DNA from 4 places in the Bradyrhizobium sp. LM2.9 genome. Region 1 is predicted to be linked to each of the others. Evidence: predicted binding sites of a transcription regulator. Region 1 holds the regulator's gene; each other region holds the start of a gene.
The links. The regulator LexA, encoded in region 1, represses DNA repair genes until DNA is damaged. The targets are predictions, from matches to a motif close to TGTTCNNNNTGTGTTCNG.
Positions count from the first base shown of each region.

Region 1 (4,208 bases):
GCATGTGACCTCGCCGCGTGACGTCGGGATCGCCCTCAAGGCGCTGGGGATCTGACCGCCGGCCTGGCGCATTGCCAGGCAAGCCGACCTGCCGATCCGGAACAATTTCACCCGGGGACGAGGAACCAAAACACTTTGTGCATTTTTAGACAGAGTTCCGGGAACGGAATGCCACCCTCCGGACTCTTGAGTCCGTTGGGACTTCTACGGACGGATGCATCATCGTGTTGGGCAAGACCTACCTCACCAAGCAGGCCTCTCTTCTTCTTGAATTCGCCAGGACAACTTCAGACTCGGACCTTTCCGCCAAGCTCGTGAGCAAGGCCGCCGACCTGAAATCCCAGGCCGATCCGCTTCCCGACAAGGATCAGGGGTCGAAGGCGCCCGACGTAAGTCCCGAGCAGACAGGGACCTGATAGGCGCTGGCCGGGGCGCTCGTCATTCTCGTCCCTGCCATGGTCACTCTCCTGCCGATCTGTCTCGTTCCTCGGATCATGCCGCGACGGGCTTGATCTTGCCTTCCAGAACAATGTGAAGCAGCGGGATGACTGTCCCCGCTCAGCTGTTTTTGCCTCTGCGCCCGCGCTCGGCTAGAAGACTTGCGGAACATTCGCCCGAACGTGCCGAGCAGGAGTTTTCGCCGTGGCCTTGATGCCGGTTTCTGACGCGCTTGCCGCGGTGCTGGCGGGTGCAGAGCCGCTGCCCGAAGAGATGGTTGCCATCGACGAAGCCTACCATCGCGTGCTCGCGCGCGACGCCGCGGCCCGGCGCACGCAGCCGCCACAGGCGATGTCGGCGATGGATGGCTACGCGGTGCGTGCGGCCGATGCCGCGACGATCGATTCGAAGCTCACCGTCATCGGCGAGGTCGCGGCAGGTCGGCCGTTCGCGGGAACAGTCGGCGCCGGCGAGGCCGTGCGGATCTTCACCGGCGGCGTCGTTCCCTACGGCGCCGACGCCGTCGTGATCCAGGAGGACACGGTCGCCGACGGCAAGCGCATCACGATCAAGGAAGCCGCGATCGCCGGACGGCACATCCGGCCCGCCGGTGTCGATTTCCGCGACGGCGACGTGCTCCTGCGCAAGGGAAGCCGTCTCACCGAGCGCGACCTCGCGCTTGCGGCCGGGATGAATCACCCGCACCTCTCCGTTTGCCGACGTCCGAAGGTCGCGATCCTCGCCACCGGCGACGAGCTGGTGATGCCGGGCACCACGCCCGGTCACGGCCAGATCGTCTATTCCAACGGCTACGCCCTGCACGCTCTCGCTCGCAGCGAGGGCGCCGAGACCATCGACCTCGGTATTGCCGCCGACACGCTTGAGGCCACCACCGTCGGCATTCGACGCGCCCGCGAGAGCGGAGCCGACATCCTGATCACGACCGGCGGCGCATCGGTCGGCGACCACGATCTGGTCCAGCAGGCGCTGAGGGACGAAGGCATAACGATGGCGTTCTGGAAGATCGCGATGCGGCCGGGCAAGCCGATGATGCACGGGCGGCTCGGCGCGATGGAGGTGATCGGCCTGCCGGGCAATCCCGTGTCGTCCTACGTCTGCGCTTTCCTGTTCTTGGTGCCGCTGATTCGCGCTCTCTCGGGCCGTTCAGTGATTCACCATCGCCGCGAGCGCGCCGTGCTCGGCCGCGACGTCGGCGCCAACGACCAGCGGGAGGACTATCTACGCGCGCATCTGGAGGAGCGCGACGACGGCACGCGCGTTGCCCTTCCCGTCAACCATCAGGACTCTTCGCTGCTTGCGAATCTCGCTGCGGCACAGGTACTTCTCGTGCGCGCACCGTTCGCGCCGAAAGCCGAAGCAGGCACACCTTGCGAGGTGTTGCGGCTCCCCGTGTGAGCGCCCCGACAACGCATGTTCCGCGAACTTCGCTCTGTTCACGGTAAATTAAGCAGTTGCGGAACACATATCGAACATATAGTGTCCGTTCATGATTTGTTTCGAGCGTGTAGCGGCTTATTGCTGAATTCAGCGTCTCGGAATCGAACGACATCAAACGGGAGACTTTGGTCGAGATGTTAACGCGCAAACAATACGAGCTTCTGCGGTTCATCAATGAACGTCTGAAGGAAAGCGGCGTGCCGCCCTCCTTCGACGAGATGAAGGATGCGCTCGACCTGCGCTCGAAGTCGGGCATCCATCGCCTGATCACGGCGCTCGAGGAGCGCGGCTTCATCCGACGCCTGCCCAATCGCGCCCGTGCGATCGAGGTCATCAAATTGCCCGAGCTCCAGGCCGCCGCCGGCAGCCGCCGCGGCTTCACGCCGAGCGTCATTGAGGGCAATCTCGGCAAGGTGCGTGCGAGCTCCAGCCTGCCCGCGGACGATGGTGAACGTCCGGTCGCGGTGCCGGTGATGGGCCGGATCGCGGCCGGCACACCGATCGAGGCGTTACAGACCCGCAGCCACACTATCAGCGTACCGCCTGACATGCTTGGCTCGGGCGAGCACTACGCGCTCGAAGTGCGCGGCGATTCCATGGTCGAGGCCGGCATCCTCGACGGCGACATGGCGCTGATCCAGCGCAACGAGAGCGCCGATACCGGCGACATCGTGGTGGCGCTGATCGACGACGAGGAAGCAACCCTCAAGCGCTTCCGCCGCCGCGGCGCATCGATCGCGCTCGAGCCCGCCAACGGCGCCTATGAGGTGCGCATCCTGCCGCCGAACCGGGTGAAAATTCAGGGCAAGCTGATCGGGCTGTACCGAAAGTACTGAGCCTGTACGGCAGTCACGCAATTCCAATTGGAGTGGACGGATTGCCCGCTCCGGCTGGATAGTCATCCTGGTTCTGCACAGATTATCCGGCCGCTTCTCCGGCGGTCCATCCTCGACACGCCGCGCCAAGCATCCCAGAGGCTTCGCGGCGTTCCGGTTTGAGGAGACGTCTGCGCAACGGCATCTCCGGCCGCTGACGTGCGCGACCGAAATGCCCAGGAGCAGGCTTTGTTCCTCGCCGATTCGGGAAAGATAAAGTGATCGCGGCGTGCGGAAACCAGCCGCAGATTTGCCCATAACCAAGCAGAGGCTTGTGTGTTTCCACTCTGATAGGGGCCTGCGCCTCGATAAGAGACGCCGGTTGCTATCCCAGCATGAGGAGCACCCGATGTGTGACTACAGCCTGCATGCCATCGCGTCGCGCCCCGCCGAAATCGGCGAGACGGTCGTCACGACAACCTTCCGCGGCACCTCGACGCGTGGTTTTGCGTCCGCAGCCGATCCGACTGTGGCCGTCTGCCTGCTGCCGGGAACGGAGCTCGCCTTCGCCGACAACATCCGCTACGACAATCGCTGGATCTGGACACGCACGATCAATTCCCGTGTCGGCAAGTTCGGCAAGATCGATCCGCACATTCCCGACCGCCATCATGACGCGATCGAATTCCCCGACGGCAAATACGTGCTGGTGACCCAGCTTGTCGAAGGACAGCGCGCGACCGTGCTGCAACTGCCGGTGACGCTGCCGGCCGGCGAGCGCGAGCACAAGCCGCAGATCATGGCCAACAGGCAGCCGACCATCACGCGCCTGCCGATCGGCTGACACGGTCGCCCTCCGGCCACGGGATCGGAGGCCAGGATTGATTTGCAATCGCCGGCCGTGGCCGGCGAGGTGGTGTGGTTTGCGTCCAGCGAATCCGATCGGATGCACCAGCCGACTGCATCTCTCCGCACGATCCGATTAATCGTCGGCTTGCAAATCGATTTCCGCCGGCGTTGCGTCCTTGCTGCGTGGCGGGATCGCTTTCGGCGCAAGACTGCCGTCGAAATCACCTTCGCCTGCGCCGGCCGGCAACCAGGGACGGCTCGTGCCTCTTTCCCTCACCGCCTGAACTGCAAAGCCGTCACCACGCTGCGTCAGCGCCAGCGCGCTCTGGCTCGCGAGCCGCCGTCGATCGACCACCATCGCGGCGCAATCGGGCGGCGCGGGACGTGCCGTCACCACCAGCGCGGCGCGGTTGCAATCGTCCGCCAGCGCGTCGATGCGCAGTGCCAGCGCGACCAGCCGCCCATCGGCGAGCGGCGTCACGCAGCCGGATTCATCGCAAGACACGCCGGCGGCCAGCGAGGCGCTGGCGGCATCGCGCGGATCGGCGTCGGCAGCCAACCACTCCTTGAGCAAAAAGCTATCCTTGCTCGTCTTGATCAGGTGAAGATGTCCGTCCTTGCCCCGCACCGCGACGCTCTGGCCATCCC
Region 1 covers NZ_JBSRYJ010000002.1:2,283,268-2,287,475, forward strand. The annotation lists gene ACVWW3_RS12395 (HAD family hydrolase) at 1-55, shown strand, start outside; gene ACVWW3_RS12400 (hypothetical protein) at 225-416, shown strand; gene ACVWW3_RS12405 (molybdopterin molybdotransferase MoeA) at 643-1,854, shown strand; gene lexA (transcriptional repressor LexA) at 2,031-2,732, shown strand; gene ACVWW3_RS12415 (hypothetical protein) at 3,121-3,555, shown strand; partial or broken gene ACVWW3_RS12420 (ComEC/Rec2 family competence protein) at 3,694-4,208, opposite strand, start outside.

Region 2 (4,208 bases), 1.9 Mb from region 1:
GATTGAAGCTCTCGCTGAGGACTGCGCTGCTCGTGGCGCCATTCGTGCTGTGGGGTGGAAACGCTCTCGGGCGCGACGACGGCCGCTACGCGGACTCACCCCTCAAGCCGTGGTTCGACGGCCTGCGCAGCCATCTCGGTCCGTGCTGCTCGGATGCGGATGGGTTTGCCGTCGCCGATCCCGACTGGGACTCGCACAACGGGCATTATCGGGTGCGGCTTCGACGGGGAGTGGGTGGAGGTCCCGGACGAAGCCGTGATCACCGAGCCGAACCGGGCCGGCCGAACCATGGTGTGGCCGGTGAAGACCGCGTTTGGCGTTTCGATCCGCTGCTTCATGCCGGGCAGCATGACCTGACAGAGTTCAGCGCGACTATCTGGAGGATTTGCGCTTCGATGTTTTCTTCGACGTTTTCTTCGAAGTTTTCCTGGACGTTTTCTTCGAAGTCTTCTTCGTCTTCTTGGAGGTCTTCTTCTTGGAGGTCTTTTTCGCGGCCTTCTTCGGGACCTTCTTGCCCTTCTTGCGTGCCTTCGACAGGCCGATCGCGATTGCCTGCTTGCGGCTCTTCACGCGTCCGCCTCGACCGCCAGGTCCGCTCTTCGCGCTGCTCTTCTTGTAGCGTTTCACCTCGCTTTCGACATCGCTGCCGGAGCTGCGCGAGTAGCGGCGCTTCTTTGCCTTGCGTGCCATGCATGTTCTCCCTTGGCCGGGGAGAACCATCCGCGACAGGCATGGTTCCGAAAGCGGGCAGGCAACGTCCTGGATTGAGCGGACAGCCTAGGGTCTGTTGGGATTCATCTGGAGTTTATCGCGGCCGCGGCCAGATAGATCATTGAAGTGAAGCTCTGGTCGGTCTTGTCGGCGCGCATTGCGATGCGCTTGAATTCCTTGAGCTTGCCGAAGAAGTTCTCGATGAGATGCCGCCATTTGTACATCTCCTTGTCGATGGCGAGAGGCTGTGCACGGCGCGGATGCTGGGAGATGACGACTTTGGCGCCACGCGCTTCGAGTTCGGCGATGATGGCGTTGCTATCGAAGGCCTTATCAGCGATCAGCGCGTTGAAGGCCAATCCCTCGATGAGCGGCGGCACGCCCACCGTATCGAAACGCTGTCCCGGCAGGAGCACGAAGCGCACGAGATTGCCGAGCGCATCGGTGAGCGCCAGAATTTTGGTGGTCATGCCGCCTTTCGAGCGGCCGATCGCCTGGCTTTGCGTCCCTCCTTTTGCGCCCTGACCGTGGCGGTGGACCTTGACGATGGTGGCGTCGACCATGGCGTATTCCATGTCGGGATCGTCGGAGATGGCCTCGAACAGCCGCTTCCAGACATCCGCCTTCACCCAGTCGCGAAAGCGCGTGAATGTGCTATTCCAGTGGCCGAACATCGCCGGCAGATCCCGCCAGGGACTGCCGGTTCGGGCGATCCACAGAACGGCCTCGACAAACAGTCGGTTGTCCTTGCCGCTGCGGCCCGGATCTCCCGGCTTGCCAAGACAATGCGGCTCCATCTTCGCCCATTGGGCGTCAGTCAAAACGAATCGGTCCATCCCAAGCTTGAATCACAACCAAGCCCCGATGAGAATCCTGAATCCCAACAGACCCTAGAACGAATTCGCCAGCTCGATCTCCGCTTCCAGCACCTGGATGCGCCGTGCTGCCTCACTGGAGGACAGGTCCCGCGCATATTGCGCGGGTTGATAGGCCTCTTCGCTGAGCCGTTTCAGCCTGAGGCCCTGTGTCCGGGTCATCTGCTCTGTGAGGAAAGCCCTGGCATCGTATTTACCCTGAACCTGCATGTCGCTTCTCCGGACCTGAAATCGTGACTTGACTATATGTTCTTATTTTGTTCTAACAAGTCATGGACAACAGAATTAATGAAATTCGACGTAAAATCAGTGCGTTGAGGCTGGAAATGGCCGATGTCGAGGCGTCCGTGCGCGAGCTCGTCGACCGCGATCGCGACTGCACGGAGAAGGCCCTGGCGCAAATGGATCTGCGCTGGAAAATCAATCTTCTGATCGGCGAATGGAAGGCTGCAGGTGGCGGCGATGTCCTGCCGGATGTCCGCGACAGGATGCGCCTTCGTTCCGCGAAGAAAGCCGGCAATCCCGTGCGTGCTATCGCGCGCCATTGAAAGCTTTGGGAGTGTGCCGTGGAAGAAGACCCGGCGACGTACCGGATCTTGAGACTGCGCGCCGAGATTCTCGAACTGGGCTCGGCCATCCGGCAGCTGCAACGCGAGGGGCTCGACGACGCCGCGGCCCAGCTCCTGATCGTGCGCAAGAGCGGACAGCTCGATCATCTCGTGAAATCAGATCGTGCGGGCTGTCATCCCGACCTCACCGGCGGCCGTCGTTGAAGCGTACGCGCGCAGGGCGACATGCGGGCTTGTCGATGCCGGAGGTTGGCGAAGCGGCCTGAGAAGGGTTCAGCAAAGCAAAAAGGCCCCGCGATGGCGGGGCCTCCTTGAATTTCGCCGAGCAGCTACTTGGTGTTGCTCATGCCACCCTTGTTGTGCGTCATGGTGCCGCCCTGGTCGGAGCCGGGGCCGGAGCCGCCCTGACCGGAGGGATCGGCGCCCTTGGAGGATTTGGTGTTGGCGCCCGTGGTCTGCGACGACGACATGGAGGATCCATGTTTCGCCTTGTGCGACTTTGCCTGCACGGCGAACGGCGCGGCGGCGAGGCCGGTTGCCAACATCACGGCGAGGGCGAGCTTGGTTGTCTTCATGGGGGAACTCCCTGAGTTGAATTGACGCAGGCAGCCAACCGCGCTCGGTCACAGGAGTTCCGAACACAGGAGCTCCGCTGCATCACGCACCCTTCAAGATTCCTTGTCCTCTGCGAGGATGAAGACGACGCCGGTGAGTGTCGCGCCGATCGCGAATGTCGTCGCCAATGTGAGGGCGAAAGCGACAGCGGCCTGGCTTCCGCCGTGGCTGAGCAGGTTGGCGACGGCTGGATTGGTCAGAACGAGCACGAGGCTGAAAGCGAGGCCGAGGGCTGCGCCCATCATCGCATGCGTCATCAGCTTGACGAGGCCGCTGGGAGAGATCAGGTCCGACGACTTTTTCGTGCGCATGGAACTCTATCCCGATCTCGCATCCAACGCCTGCGACGCTCGCCGGTTCCATCCGGATGAAGGAATTGTCATTGCCCGCTTCATCCGACGTTCATGCCGGCTTTGCGAGGATGAACACGTCACACCACGGGAACATTCGATATGGATAAGGTGGTCTTTCTTTACCGCTCGCTGGCCTATCGCAACGCCGCCGCGGACATCCTGGGCAAAGCGCGCAAGCTGCCCCGCGGCGCGGAGCGAAGTGCTGCTCGCCGCTATGCAAAAGCGCTGCGCGAGCTCGCCCGAACGGAAGCCTGGCTCGAAGGACGCGTCGCGCGCGAACCGCGTCCGGCGCAGCGCATGACGAATGCGTCCTCCGGCTAGCCGGATGCGCGCTGCAATTCGGCGGAGCTGGCGTCTTCGAATTTGCCTGGTGTCGTTGTCGCGGCAGTCTTGCGAATCAACGGCACCTCCAGGCGGCACAGCAGGCCCTCGGCGCGCCAATCGAAATGCGCTTGTCCACCGAGCTGGGACTCGACGCTCGCAAGCAGGCTCCGCGTGCCGAAGCCGCGGGACTTCGGGGGCCTGACAAGCGGGCCGCCGGTCTCCTCCCAGGTCAGCGTGAGCAGCTCGTCCTCGGCCTGCCAGCCGATCGCGAGCCGTCCCGACCGCGTCGAGAGCGCGCCATACTTTGCCGAGTTGGTGAAAAGCTCATGCAGCGCCAGTGCCAGCGTCTGGGCGGTCGCCGGCAGCAACTGAACTTCGGAGCCTGCCAATTTGATCTGGCCGCCGAGGGAATAGGGCGCAAGCTCCTCGTCGATTAGCTTCGAGAGTTCGGCGCCCTGCCAACTCGACAGCGACAGGATCGTATGCACGCGCGCCAGTGCATTAATCCGCCCCTCGACGGCGTTGACATAGGCCTTGACCTCGTCCGCGCGGGTGAGGCGCACGATCGATTGCGCCAGTGCCAGCGCGTTCTTGGCGCGATGATCGACTTCCCGCGCCAGGAGGTTCTGCCGCTCCTCGGCGCGCTTGCGTTCAGTGATGTCCACCGTCACGCCGCTGACGCGCAGAACCCGACCGCTATCGTCGGCCGTGGCGGCGGCCGTGCCGACACACCAGCGCACATCGCCGTCAGGCCGCACGAT
Region 2 covers NZ_JBSRYJ010000002.1:386,256-390,463, forward strand. The annotation lists partial or broken gene ACVWW3_RS03305 (hypothetical protein) at 1-357, shown strand, start outside; gene ACVWW3_RS03310 (DUF6496 domain-containing protein) at 373-690, opposite strand; gene ACVWW3_RS03315 (IS5 family transposase) at 795-1,547, opposite strand; gene ACVWW3_RS03320 (DUF3072 domain-containing protein) at 1,602-1,796, opposite strand; gene ACVWW3_RS03325 (hypothetical protein) at 1,913-2,134, shown strand; gene ACVWW3_RS03330 (hypothetical protein) at 2,153-2,359, shown strand; gene ACVWW3_RS03335 (hypothetical protein) at 2,485-2,730, opposite strand; gene ACVWW3_RS03340 (hypothetical protein) at 2,824-3,081, opposite strand; gene ACVWW3_RS03345 (hypothetical protein) at 3,223-3,444, shown strand; gene ACVWW3_RS03350 (HWE histidine kinase domain-containing protein) at 3,441-4,208, opposite strand, start outside.
Region 2: ACVWW3_RS03320 (DUF3072 domain-containing protein) is a predicted target of LexA. The motif match lies at 1,834-1,851, and genes of this name have one in related genera.

Region 3 (4,208 bases), 1.4 Mb from region 1:
AAGGAGAAATTCGTGGTGATGCCGATCTCGGCATAAGCTGGTGTATTCATGCGAAGAGACCGTGCACATACCAACCGGGAGGAGCGGGCTTGCCGTCGTCATCGAAGCACTCCCCTTCGTAAAGACCGTCGCGAAAGATCCAGAAGCGCAGGCCCTCGGCATCCTCGATACGGAAATAGTCCCGCGTCAGTTGCTTGCCGTCCTGCCGCCACCATTCCATGGCGATGCGTTCGGGCCCTTCGACCCGCACCACCGCATGCTGCGCGCGGCGCCAGGTGAATTGATGCGGCGGGCCGTCGGGCACGGTCGCGAACGGAACCGCGACCGGCTCGGGCTTGTCGAACAGCCGCAAGGGACGCAGCGGCGGCTCACTCTCGGTGCGCGCTGGCCATTCGGCCTGCATGGCCATGGCGAGATGATGCTGCGCGGGTGCGGCCAGCACCGCACATTCGGGGATATGGGTGTCCTGCGGCAGGTGCACGACGACGCGCTTTCCGCCGATGCGCGCGGCGATGCGGTCGATCAGCGCGGCGAGCTCGTCATTGTCGTGGACATGGGCGTCGAGATCGCGCTGCTCCTGCACCACGATCTCGGTGCGGCTCGCCGACAGCCGCACCATGTCAAAGCCGAAGCCGGGATCCAGCGGATCGGCGAGCGCATCGAGGCGCTCGCGGAACAACCGGTCGACGACGGCGCTTCGCGTCACGGGACGTCCGGTCTCGACCATGATCGCGCGCACCGCGCCGTCGGTGCGGAAGAAGGTTGCTTCCAGGCGGCGCGCGCCCTTGCCTTGCTTCTCCATCGCCGCGATCAGCGTGTCGGCGAGCCGCGACAGCGTCATCGCGATCATGGTGTCGGTGGCGATCGGCTCGGCAAAGCGTTTTTCCACGATGTAATCGGGCGGCGGCTTTCGCGGGCTGATCGGCGCATCGCCCTGCCCCAGCGCATGCGCGAGCAGCGTGGAGAACCGCGCACCGAACCGCGCCGTGATTTCATGTGGTTCGCGGGAAGCGACATCGCCGATCGTCTTCAGGCCGGCGCGGCGCAAGCCCGTGGTGATGGCCTCGCCCGCACCAAGCGCGGACACCGGAAACCGGCTGATCGCCGCCGCCTCCCCGGCCATCGGCGACGATGGTGCCCGTGACCTGGCGCGTCAGCGTGCGTGCGCAAACCGAGGTGCCGGCGATCGCCGCGCTGACGGCAAAGCCCTGGCGATCGAGGGCACGGACGAGGGTCTGCAACAACGCAGTCTCACCGCCGAACAGATGCGCACAGCCGGTGATGTCCAGAAACAGCCCGTGCGGCGGATCGAGCGCCACCAGCGGCGTGAAACGATCGCACCAGTCGGCGATGTCGCTGAGCGTCTTCGCATCGGTCACGACATCGGCGTCGAACACCTTTAAATCCGGACACATCGCCCGGGCATTGGCCAAGGGCTGGCCGATATACAGACCGAGGCGCTCGGCGGCCTCGTCCAGCGCATGGATCACCAGCGCGCTGTTGTCCTTGGCAACGACGATGCTGGGCTCGTTATTCTTATGCAGTCCGGCGTTGCCAAAGAACCGCTGGATCCGGTCGATGGGCAGGTGCGGCAGCCACAGGCTGAGGATACGCCGGCGGTTCAGAGAACTGGCACTCATCACATTTCCATTCCATGATCCACCGGCCGCACGGGCCATGACGATTGCGCAGGAGCTCGGCATCGAAGCGCGGCGCGCCCCAGGCACTCCACACCGACCCCGGCGGCGAATGCGCCGCGCGCAGCATCCATCGTGTCTCCGCGGTCGATGGCAAAGGTTGCGCGGCCATCCGCAGCAACAGGCCAGTTACGCCTGAAGATTGCGCGGCCAGCGTCAGCTTGCGGCTCGCCACGAGATCGAACTGCCTGGTTTCGCCCCAGAGCTCGAGCACGACCGCACCCAGCGCATCGCAGGCGAGCCCATCGGCCGAGGTGCGCAGCGCGCTCTCCACATCGGCGGCGCGCACCATCACCATGTGGCGCGGATCGAGACCGATCTCGGCGAGCCCGCTCATCGACAGCGCGCCGGTTTCAATGTCTGAAAAATCCTGCCGCACCCATAGCAGCGGTTTGCGCGCCGTCACGCGCCCCGCAAGTCCCGTGACAAAGCCCGTCGCGGCCGCGCCCTGACGTCCTTCGCAAAACACCTCGTGGATCGCCGCGCGCGCGAGCCCGCCCTTCAACGCGCCGTCGGCCGCGCCGTGACCAAGCGCGACGCGATCGCGCTGATGCACGACCTCCGCCGTCTCGATGCGCTCGATCTGGCCGCGCAAGGTCGCAAGCGCGCTTGTTCGTGCGGTGGCGCATGATCCGCCAAAGTGTGAGCGGTTTGGCGACAAGATCATGCGCCCTCTTAAAAAGAAGAGCGCGATCGGACGCAAAACCGGCGACCACTTTTGCTGATCGCGCTCTGCATGCTCGCCGCTCCTTCAGGGATGATTGCCGGTGCTCTCAAAAGAGAACCAACGGCTGGCTCAATTGTTCATGGTATGTTCTAATATAAAGCTAACGGCGCCCCAGGAGTCAATCGAAATGGGACTCTTCGGGATTCATGAGCAGAATCAAAGGGATTCACACATGGACGTGCAACGCAAACTGGAGATTCTGGCAGACGCCGCCAAGTACGACGCGTCCTGCGCCTCCAGCGGCACCGAAAGGCGGGATTCCAGCGACGGCAAGGGCATGGGCTCGACCGCGCCCGGCATGGGCATCTGCCATTCCTACGCCCCGGACGGCCGCTGCATCTCGCTGCTCAAGGTGCTGCTGACCAACGCTTGCAATTACGATTGCCTCTATTGCGTCAACCGCGCCTCCTCCAACGTGCCGCGCGCCCGCTTCACCGTCGACGAGGTGGTCAAGCTGACGCTCGACTTCTACCGGCGCAATTACATCGAGGGGCTGTTTCTCTCCTCCGGCATCATCCGCAGCCCCGACTACACCATGGAGCAAGTGGTGAGCGTCGCGCGAAAACTGCGCGAGCAGCATCACTTCCGCGGCTACATCCATCTCAAGACAATCCCGGAGGCCGACGATGCATTGATCTCCGAGGCCGGCAAATATGCCGATCGTCTTTCCATCAACATCGAGATGCCGGAAGAGAGCGAGCCTGCAGCAATTCGCGCCCGAGAAAGACGTGCGCGCGATCCGCCGCACCATGGGCCGGCTGCGGCTGAAGCTGGACGAGGCCGAGGAAAACCGTAGCGCGAAAACGAAAGCCAGGCCGCAGCGCTTCGCGCCGGCAGGCCAAAGCACGCAGATGATCGTCGGCGCCGACGCGGCCTCCGACCACACCATTCTCCACACCAGCGCCAATCTCTACGGCTCATACAGGCTGAGGCGCATCTACTATTCCGCGTTCAGCCCGATCCCCGACGCCAGCCGCGCGCTGCCTCTGCGCGCGCCGCCCTTGCTGCGCGAGCACCGACTCTACCAGGCCGACTGGCTGATGCGGTTCTACGGCTTCGATGTCGGCGAGATCGTCGACGACAGCGCGATGCTGCCGCTCGACATCGATCCAAAACTCGCCTGGGCGCTGCGCCACCGCGACCGCTTCCCGCTCGACGTCAACCGCGCCAGCCGCGAGGAATTGTTGCGCGTGCCGGGCTTCGGCACCAAGACGGTCGAGCGCATCATCGCGACGCGGCGCACGACCACCATCCGCGTCTCCGATCTCGCACGGCTGCATGTGCCCCGCAACAAGGCGCTGCCGTTCATCGTCCTCAGCGATCACCGGCCCACGCCGCATCGCCTCGACGAGGCACGGCTGATCGAACGGTTCAAGCCGAAGGCAACGCAACTGGGGTTTGGCTTCTGATGCAGTACATCACCCTCGACACCGAAACCGATTTCGACGGCTGGCGCAAAGCCGCGCGTGCGCTCGTGCTTCATCAGGTGAAGCCGGCCGATATCACCTGGGCCGTGCAGGGCGGCGAAGCGGAGCTGTTCGCGCCGCCCTCGCCGTCTCGGCTGCCGGAGGCCGGCAATGGCACCTTCAACGTGTCAGCAAAATTCGTAGAACTCGCCAAGGCCGCGATCCTCCATCGCGACGGCGAGCGTTTTTCGATCCTCTATCGCCTGCTGTTTCGGCTGAAGGGCAATCACGACCTCATCGAGGTCGCGACCGATGCAGATGTCGCGCAAGTCACGGCCATGGCAAAGGCGGTCTATCGCGACGAGCACAAGATGCACG
Region 3 covers NZ_JBSRYJ010000002.1:838,898-843,105, reverse strand. The annotation lists gene ACVWW3_RS05450 (error-prone DNA polymerase) at 1-50, opposite strand, end outside; partial or broken gene ACVWW3_RS05445 (Y-family DNA polymerase) at 47-1,640, opposite strand; gene ACVWW3_RS05440 (ImuA family protein) at 1,537-2,364, opposite strand; partial or broken gene ACVWW3_RS05435 (putative DNA modification/repair radical SAM protein) at 2,597-3,833, shown strand; gene ACVWW3_RS05430 (UdgX family uracil-DNA binding protein) at 3,833-4,208, shown strand, end outside.
Region 3: ACVWW3_RS05440 (ImuA family protein) is a predicted target of LexA. The motif match lies at 2,499-2,516, and genes of this name have one in related genera.

Region 4 (4,208 bases), 100 kb from region 1:
GGTCTTGATGATGCCCAGCACGCGGTCGCGCGAGCGCAGGATGTCGAGATAGTCGGCGATCTCACCGGCGAGCTTATCGAGCTCCTCGCGGATTTCGTCACGGCCGAGTGCGGTGAGGCGCTGCAGGCGCAGGTCGAGAATGGCCCTCGCCTGCTCCATCGACAACCGGATCGTGCCGTTCTCACTGATGCGGTGGCGCGGATCGTCGATCAGCGTCAGCATGTCCTCGACGTCCCGGGCCGGCCAGTCGCGCGACATCAGGGTGTCGCGGGCGGTGGTCGGGTCGGGCGAAGTCCGGATGACGCGGATCATTTCGTCGATATTGGCGACCGCGATCGCCAGACCGACCAGGATATGGGCGCGATCGCGCGCCTTGGCGAGCAGGAACTTGGTGCGCCGCGTGACGACCCGCTCACGGAAGTCGACGAAGATGGCCAGCAGGTCCTTCAGATGCATGATCCGCGGACGGCCGCTGTCGAGCGCAACCATGTTGACGCCGAAGCTCGTCTGCAGCGGGGTGAACCTGTACAGCTGATTCAGCACCACATCCGGCACGGCGTCGCGCTTCAATTCGATGACGACGCGGTAGCCATCGCGATCCGATTCATCGCGCAGGTCGCCGATGCCCTCGATCTTCTTTTCCTTCACCAGCTCGGCGATGCGCTCGACCATCGTCGCCTTGTTCACCTGGTACGGAATCTCGGTGATGATGATCGCCTCGCGCTCCTTGCGGATGGTCTCGATTGCGACCTTGCCGCGCATCATGACCGAGCCGCGGCCGAGGTGATAGGCGGCGCGGATGCCCTGCCGTCCGAGGATGACGCCGCCGGTCGGAAAATCCGGCCCCGGCACGATGTTGATGAGCTCGTCGATGGTGAGCGCGGGGTTGTCGATCAACGCGACGCAGGCGTCGATGACCTCGCCGAGATTGTGCGGCGGGATGTTGGTGGCCATGGCCGACCGCGATGCCGCCGGCGCCGTTGACGAGCAAGTTCGGGAACTTGGCCGGCAGGACCGACGGCTCGGTCTCGTTGTTGTCGTAGTTCGGCTGGAAGTCGACGGTGTCCTTGTCGATATCGGCCAGCAGAGCCAGCGCCACCTTCGTCAACCGGGCTTCCGTGTAACGATAGGCAGCCGGGGGATCGCCGTCGACCGAGCCGAAATTGCCCTGGCCATCGATCAACGGCACGCGCATGGAGAAGTTCTGCGCCATCCGGACCATGGCGTCGTAGATCGACTGGTCGCCATGCGGATGATATTTACCGATGACGTCGCCGACCACGCGAGCGGACTTGACGTACTTCTTGTCGGGCGTGTGCCCCTGCTCGTTCATCGAGTACAGGATGCGGCGATGCACCGGCTTGAGGCCGTCGCGGGCGTCAGGCAGCGCCCGCGCCACGATCACGCTCATGGCGTAATCGAGATAGGACTTCTTCATCTCCTCGAAGATGGAGACAGGGCGAATATCCGAGGGTTGCGCCGGCTGGTCGCCGGGCTTGTCGTCGTCGTCAGCCAAGGGGAAATCCGGTGAGGTTTTATCTGGGAATCATATAGCGCATCGAGGCTCGGATAACCACCCTTGCGAGGCTTGGGCAAGCGCTTTTTCCGCCTATTTTTCCAATAACTTAAGCCCTTGCGAGCCATGTCTCGGACAGCCGCCACATCGACCTTGCAAAATCGCCTGGAACACCTGGAAAACCGTGCGGCGAACGTGCCCGTCAGCGCGCCTGCCGAGACGCAATCCGAGCTCAACCCAAACATGAAGCGGGCCCGGAAATCCCGAGCCCGTCCTGCCGATTAGCGAGATTTGCTGACACGACACGAGAAGCGCCGCCCCATCCGGCCGGCGCGTCGGCATCGTGCGATACGCCACGTTCTTGGAACGGGATCGCTCAGAACGGGATATCGTCGTCCATGTCGTTGTTGCGGCCACCGCCGCCGGCGGCAACGGGACGGCGCGGCGCGCTGCTGACCGGACCCGATGAGCCGAAATCGCCGCCCGGCTCGTCGCCGAAGCTGCCGGCTCCGCCGCCGCCGCTGCGACCGTCCAGCATCGTCAGCGTCGAGTTGAAGCCCTGCAGCACGACCTCGGTCGAGTACTTCTCGACGCCACTCTGGTCGGTCCATTTGCGGGTCTGGAGCGCACCCTCGACGTAAATCTTGGCGCCCTTCTTCAGATACTGCTCGGCGACCTTGCAGAGCCCTTCATTGAAGATCACGACGCGGTGCCACTCGGTCTTTTCCTTGCGCTCGCCGGTCGCCTTGTCGCGCCACGTCTCCGAGGTGGCGACGCTCAGATTGGCGATCGGCCGCCCGTCCTGGGTGCGGCGGATTTCGGGATCCTTACCGAGATTTCCAACCAGAATGACCTTGTTGACGCTTCCCGCCATCGCCGCTCTCCACTCCGAATGCCACTGAATTTGAATGCCACTGAATTTCACGAGGCGGGGCCGCGCCCGCGGCCTCTGCCACCCTGCTGAGGACCCTATACGCTCGCAAGGGACGCTCAGCCCATGATCCCTCCGGTTATCCCCAAATATAGCATCTATTTGGATCTCGTTCCAGATTTGTTCCTGCAAACCCGACATTCGGTCGCTCGCGGATGCTTCATCTGCAGAAGCGTTGGATGGAACCTTTGTAGGTTCCCGTCCGAAGAGCAGAACAACTTAACATTCAGCAAGTTATTGGCGCTTTCACCGCCTGCCATTGTTGCATCCGGGCGACGGACTCTGCCGCTCGATGGAGCTACCGTCGCCTCGGACTTAGTTCATATGGGCGTCACGCCTGATCAGCCGCTTCGGAACAACCAAGAAGCGACGAACCTGGGGAGACTGGCAATGAATAAGCTTGTGTTTGGCGCAATCGGTGCCGTGGCGTTGGGCGTATCGGCTCCCGCGAGCGCGGCAGATCTGGCGGCGCGTCCCTACACCAAGGCTCCGGCGCCGATGGTTGCGACCCATCTATGACTGGAGCGGCTTCTACATCGGCATCAACGGCGGCGGCGGGTCGAGCCACAAGTGCTGGGACTTCGTTACGCCGGTGACCGGTACATTGGTCGGCGAAGGCTGTCACAATGCGACAGGCGGCACCGTCGGCGGCCAGATCGGCTATCGCTGGCAGACGGCCAGTTGGGTGTTCGGCTTTGAAGGCCAGGGCAACTGGGCCGACTTCCGGGGCGACAACGTGAGCACACTGTTTCCGGGCACCGCTTTGGTGACCGGTGACCGCAACCGTTCTCGCATCGATTCTTTCGGGCTCATCACCGGTCAGGTCGGTTACGCCTGGAATAACGTGCTGCTCTATGTGAAGGGCGGCGGCGCCGTGGTCGGTGACAAGTACGACGTCTATGCCGCCGCAGGTACGCCCGGCGCGGGTACGTTGCTGGCTTCGGCGCGTGAAACTCGCTGGGGTGGGACGGTCGGAGCCGGTTTGGAGTTCGGCTTCGCACCAAACTGGTCGCTGGGCTTTGAGTACGACCACATCTTCCTTGGCAATCGCACGATCGGCTTCACAACGCCCGCGGGCGCAACATTCGGAAGCGACCGAATTAGCCAGGATGTCGATATGGGGCTTGTCCGCTTGAACTATCGCTGGGGCGGTCCGGTCCTCGCGAAGTACTGATCCAACTGACATCATTCAAGAACTCCAAGGCCGGCCTTCGCGCCGGCCTTTTCGTTTCCGTTCCCCGACGGGAATAACAGGTCAACAAGTGCTCCATTTTCAGGCTGCTGTGGCCGGTGGGACACACAACTTGCGGCTTTAGTGGTGTAAGAGTGACATCAGTTGGACGAGAGTGTCCGATGCCTTTCCCGAATAGGGAGGGCAACAGAAACTGGGACTGGGATAGTTGAAAATGAAAAAGATTTTGTTGGCTTCGGCCTGTTTGTTCGCTCTCGCTGCCCCGGCTTCGGCCGCTGATCTCGCGGCGCGCCCCTACACCAAGGCTCCGGTGGCTATGGCTTCGGTCTACAACTGGACCGGCTTCTACATCGGCGCCAACGCCGGTGGCGGCTCGAGCCACAATTGCTGGGATACGACCTCGGTGCTTGGCGCACCAGTCCCCGTCACGGCTGAAGGCTGCCACAATGCAACCGGCGCCATCGTCGGCGGCCAGATCGGCTATCGCTGGCAGTCCAGCAATTGGGTGTTCGGCCTCGAAGCCCAGGGCGATTGGGCTGACTTGAAGGGCTCGAACACCAGCTCGCCCG
Region 4 covers NZ_JBSRYJ010000002.1:2,180,112-2,184,319, forward strand. The annotation lists partial or broken gene gyrA (DNA gyrase subunit A) at 1-1,516, opposite strand, end outside; gene ACVWW3_RS11915 (single-stranded DNA-binding protein) at 1,893-2,390, opposite strand; partial or broken gene ACVWW3_RS11920 (outer membrane protein) at 2,838-3,621, shown strand; gene ACVWW3_RS11925 (outer membrane protein) at 3,854-4,208, shown strand, end outside.
Region 4: ACVWW3_RS11915 (single-stranded DNA-binding protein) is a predicted target of LexA. The motif match lies at 2,558-2,575, and genes of this name have one in related genera.